DNA from 2 places in the Brevibacillus aydinogluensis genome. Region 1 is predicted to be linked to the other one. Evidence: riboswitches for the same ligand, from Rfam matches in the RefSeq annotation. Region 1 holds a riboswitch; the other holds the start of a gene.

Region 1 (2,450 bases):
TGCATCCAGCACGAAATCGACCATCTGAATGGCATCCTGTACATCGACTACGTCAACGTTCTGTATGATGCCAGCACCGGCAAGCGGCTGAAACCCGAGGCCGCCAATCCGATTCTCGCGCATAAACGCCCATTGATCCGGTATTAGCGGTCTGCCCGGCATTGACGAAACGAGCGATGCAGCTGACGTCGCCGGCAAAAAAGCCGTGCCTCTCATGCGAGAAGCACGGCTTGCTGTTTCCATTGTTCATCGTTTATCCGGTAAATTCCTGCACCCAGTAACCATTGTAGTACGCCACGCCAATTTTCGTGAAGTTCGGATTCAAAATATTGGCGCGATGGCCTTGGCTGTTCATCCATTGCTGCATGACTTCCTGCGGGCTGCGCTGACCCATGGCGATATTTTCGCCGGCCGTTCTGAATGTGATGCCGTATTGTTTCATCATGTCAAACGGAGAACCGTAAGTCGGGCTGGTGTGGCTGAAGTAGCGGTTTTGGTACATGTCGACCGCTTTGTCCATGGCCACTTTGGACAGGGCGCTGTCCAGCGTCAGCGGCTTCAAGCCGGCTTTCGCGCGCTCCTGATTCACCAGGTCGGCCACCTGCTTGGCAAATTGAGAAACGGACGGTGCCGCTTGTTGGGCCGGTGCTTTCGGCTGGGTCACAGCATTGTTGTTGGCGGGAGCTGTCTGATTTTGTGCCGGTTGTTGCACCGGTTTATTAACAATTACCGGTTTCTTCACGATTACTGGCTGCTTGACGGTTACCGGCTGTTTCACAGTAGTCGGTTGTTTCACAATGACCTGGTTGTTCACGGTCCAGATAGGGGTAATGCTCCGTACCTTTTGGTAAAAATCGGAATATTGAACCAATTGTTTTTGGCTGGTGATCGATTGGTACGGGCACGTCGCGGCAAATGCGGACGTGGAAATGCTGGTTACGGCCAATCCCATAGCGATGGCAAGAATCGGCTTGGCAAATCGTTTCATGTGCACATCGTCTCCTTTTCTTCGCCTACGAGGTTAGTTGTCGGGTTAGGATTGAGGAGACAACCCTTTGCCATGCGGCAATTCACCCCATGCAGACCGTGGTCTGCAAAAAAATCCCCCGCACTTCCACTCTCGGAAGTTTCGGCTTGTTTTTGGCTCGCTTACGAGAATAACAAAGATACCGGAAAAAAGGAACCTTTAAAATATGGAAATGAGATGGAAACGACGGTCACTTAGCGCCCACCGTGCCCGCTGTTATCGGCCGTATAGCAATCTCGGATTTGCAACCATACTAAATGGGAAACCAACATGGGAGGCGATCAGCGATGGACAAGCAGACAGATGTCAATGTGGAACTGCAGCAGGTGGGCGCGTATCCGACCAAGCAGAAAATGCACCAGCAAAACGTGACGCTGCTGGATGAGAAAGAGCGCGAGACGACACCGACGAAGCAGCCGTCCAGCGAAAATACGCAGGGCTAATCAGGCAATCAGTCCGCGAATTGATACCAACAGGAAGTCATGGTACAAAACGGTTATCCTGCCCAGACGGGATAACCGTTTTTTTATGACGTTCGTGGACGTTCGTGACAAACGGCGCAGGCATGTCGACGTGCTCTCGGCCATGCCGCCATCATAAAGAACATGTATGGAAGTACCAGAATGTTCTTGTTATCAGAAGCATGGATGATATAATGAAAAAGCTGCCATTTTTGGGAGGTGTAGCATGAACGGACAAATCGAATGGCTGCGAAGCAAAAGTCCCGCACTTCGATCAGCAGTCGGCTTCGAGCCGATCACCAATGGGTTTTCGACAGACAGAAAATATCTGGTCCGGATGTTGTCGGAAGAACGGCGAATCCTGCGCATAGCAGACCAGAGCAACTGGGAGCGGAAGCGGTCGGAGTTTCATATTCTCCACGCCCTGCAACCGTTCGGGGCGAGCATTCCGCAGCCGATTGAATACGGGATATCAGAGGACCTGCAGATTTGCTACATCCTGTTGTCCCATATCGACGGAGAGGTCGCCCGGGACATGCTGCCTCTCTGTACGGAAGAAGAACAGTTTTTTATCGGATGGCAGGCGGGTCAAGACCTGAGAAAACTGCACCAGCTTCACGCGCCGTCCGGCATCCCCGCCTGGCATTCGCGAGCCGTCCAAAAACACGCGAGATACCTCGAAGCGTATCGCACTGCTGGCAGTGCCATACCCCACGACGAGAAAATCATGGCGTTTGTGGAAGAACACAAAGCGTATCTGCGCAAGCGGCCAAACCGGTTCCAGCACGATGATTTCCACGTGGGCAATCTGATCGTAAAGGACAAGCAATACGCCGGGACCATCGATTTCGACCGGTTCGATTGGGGAGATCCCATCTGCGACTTTTGCAAGCTGGCCTTGTTCAGCAGAGAAGTAAGCGTCCCCTTTTGCTTCGGACAGATTATCGGATATTTTTACCCAC
Region 2 (2,450 bases), 1.4 Mb from region 1:
GGCCATCAGGGTGTATTTTTTCGCCCGCATCTTGTAAAACTCTTCTTTCAGCTCAGCCAGCTTTTCGCGCATCTTTTGCGCCGCGTCCGAAGCAGACTGATAGAGCGTCTCGTACTCCCGGGCACGCGCTTCGTACTGTTTCTTGTCGGCAAGCGCGCGGCGCGCCAGTTCGTCTTCACCCTCGCTAAGCGCCAGTTTTACCTGGCGATCCCGTTTTTCCACGAAGGCCAGCGCCTCTTCCCACTGCTGACGGAATTTCTTCTCCAGCGCCACCTGGCGGGCGACGGCCACTTCCACCTGTCCGATCTCCACTTCCATGTCACGCATGTACTGGTTCAGCATTACTACCGGATCTTCCATAGAATCCAGCACGTCATTCACCGAAGCCACAGTCAAATCACGCAAGCGTTTCAAGATACCCATCGTCACTTCTCCTCCTCATCATACCATATGATTCTCGTTGGATTAACAACCTTGTCCTGCGATCCGGCAATGCCGATGCGAGGATTACGGCTGCTGCCGCCTGGTTACACTTTTCTCCCATCGATCCAATACGTCATCGTCTTGCAGCACGCGCTGTGCCCACTGCCGCTCCCCGACGGTCGGAACCGTTTGATCCGGCACATCCCGTTGGCGAAGCAGGCGGAAGCCCAGGTACATGACACCAATGGCCAGCACGGCGTGGAACAAAACATGCAATTTGCCGATCAGCATCAGGAACCCGATCAGAAGGATCAGGCCGCCGGTAAACCGGGAACCTGAGCTGCTCATCATTTTGCGGGCGCCGTACAACATGATCAGCCCGGGAATCAGCACGCGGAGCAGCTCACTGCTGTCAATGCCAAGCTGATCGAGTATGACTAATCCCCCAATGAGCAGCAGGATCAGTCCGAGAAGCACTTTTCCAGACCGTTCGCTCATTAACTGCTTACCCTCCCATCGACTTTGTTTGGGTGTCACCCTTATGGCTTTATTGTAGACGGCTGACAGGTCTCGTCATAACGGGCGGGCGGTTGGTTTTTCCCTCCGACCCGGGGCGGAGGCACCTTCCTTCCGCAATCGGACAAGCACCCTGGCGAGATGTGGTGAACCATGCGCTGACGTGATCTGACACGAATCGTTTCCTGCTTGAGGGTGCAAATTGTGACAAAATTATGAACTCCACCAAAAAAAGACAGGAAAAATCGGACAAGTGTTGAATTGTGCTGAGGTGCGTGTAAAAAACATCGAATTTAGCCGAATTCCGCGGTGCGGAAACGGGGGACCCACGTTTTTCGGGGTGAATGGCAGCCGCCTGCCGGCCGCCTAGGGCATTCCTTTCGACCGAACCCATCAGCTAACCTCGTAGGCTTAGGAAAGGAGCAGTTTCTTTTGCGCAAAACGGTGGTTACTCTCTTCATCGCCGGGATGCTTGCAATAGGAGCAGGCGCTGCACACGCCCAGGAGGAAAAAACCCTGATGGGTGTTGTCAACAGCCTGTATGGTGTTCCTTACAAGTCGTCCGGCACAACCAAAAACGGATTTGACTGCTCCGGCTTTACGCGCTATGTGTTTCATGCGCTGGGTGTAGATCTGCCTCATTCGTCGTCTGCCCAATTCAAGTTGGGAGTACCGGTGTCCCGCAACGATCTCCAGCCCGGTGACCTGGTCTTTTTCAACACCAACGGGCACAGCGTTTCACACGTGGGCATCTACATCGGAAATGGCTTGTTTGTACACTCGGAGAGCGGCAGAGGAGTCGTCAACACGAAGCTGAACGATCCGTATTACTGGAGCAAGCGCTTTGTGGGTGCCAAGCGGATTGCGCTGCCTGCCATTGCCGAAGCTCCGCAGAATCCACAGAAAAAGAAACCTGTACAAGCAGCATCGCTGCCCGAGGCCACACAGCCGTCGCAGCAGCAAGAACAATCGACGCAACAACAGCAGAATGCACAACAACAACAACAACCGAATCCACAACAACAGCAGACTTCAGCACAACAGCAGTAACCGACGCACATTGAGCCAGGGACGACAGGTCTCTGGCTTTTTCTGGCTACATTTAGCACCTGGTGTCAAGAGGTAGTAACATCCATCTTTTCTACGCTGACGCGGCTTGTCCGTGCGGGTGCCAGGAATCTGTCCCCCGCATCAGGACGAACCGTGATATTATGATGAAAGAAACAGGACCAGAACACATCTGGTGACTGGGGGAGAGTTCCGGTGAAAGACCATGTTTTGATAGTGGACGACAATGAGGAAATTCTCGAAATGCTGGAAGATATTTTGGGAAGCGAAGGATACGATGTGTCCACGGCAGTAAACGGTGAGCAGGCGTTGGAGCTGTTGAACGCAGGCACCAAGCCCAATCTGATTCTGCTTGACATCATGATGCCCGGCATGAGCGGCTATGAGCTCTGCTCGCAGATTCGCCGCGAGTGGGAACTGCCCATCCTTTTTCTCAGTGCCAA

The links. A riboswitch is a leader RNA that binds a small molecule or an ion and turns the genes downstream of it on or off. The one in region 1 is predicted to bind cyclic di-AMP.
Region 2: it holds a riboswitch for cyclic di-AMP, as region 1 does, so the genes downstream of both, Q7F15_RS16920 (C40 family peptidase) here and Q7F15_RS10115 (CAP domain-containing protein) in region 1, are expected to answer to the same signal.

What each region holds. Positions count from the first base shown of each region.
Region 1 is NZ_OY569118.1:2,062,781-2,065,230, forward strand. It holds partial or broken gene def (peptide deformylase) at 1-147, shown strand, start outside; gene Q7F15_RS10115 (CAP domain-containing protein) at 254-988, opposite strand; cyclic di-AMP (ydaO/yuaA leader) riboswitch at 996-1,145, opposite strand; gene Q7F15_RS10120 (hypothetical protein) at 1,315-1,470, shown strand; gene Q7F15_RS10125 (phosphotransferase family protein) at 1,715-2,450, shown strand, end outside.
Region 2 is NZ_OY569118.1:3,422,134-3,424,583, forward strand. It holds gene Q7F15_RS16910 (PspA/IM30 family protein) at 1-423, opposite strand, end outside; gene Q7F15_RS16915 (LiaF transmembrane domain-containing protein) at 508-921, opposite strand; cyclic di-AMP (ydaO/yuaA leader) riboswitch at 1,225-1,366, shown strand; gene Q7F15_RS16920 (C40 family peptidase) at 1,459-1,989, shown strand; gene Q7F15_RS16925 (response regulator transcription factor) at 2,203-2,450, shown strand, end outside.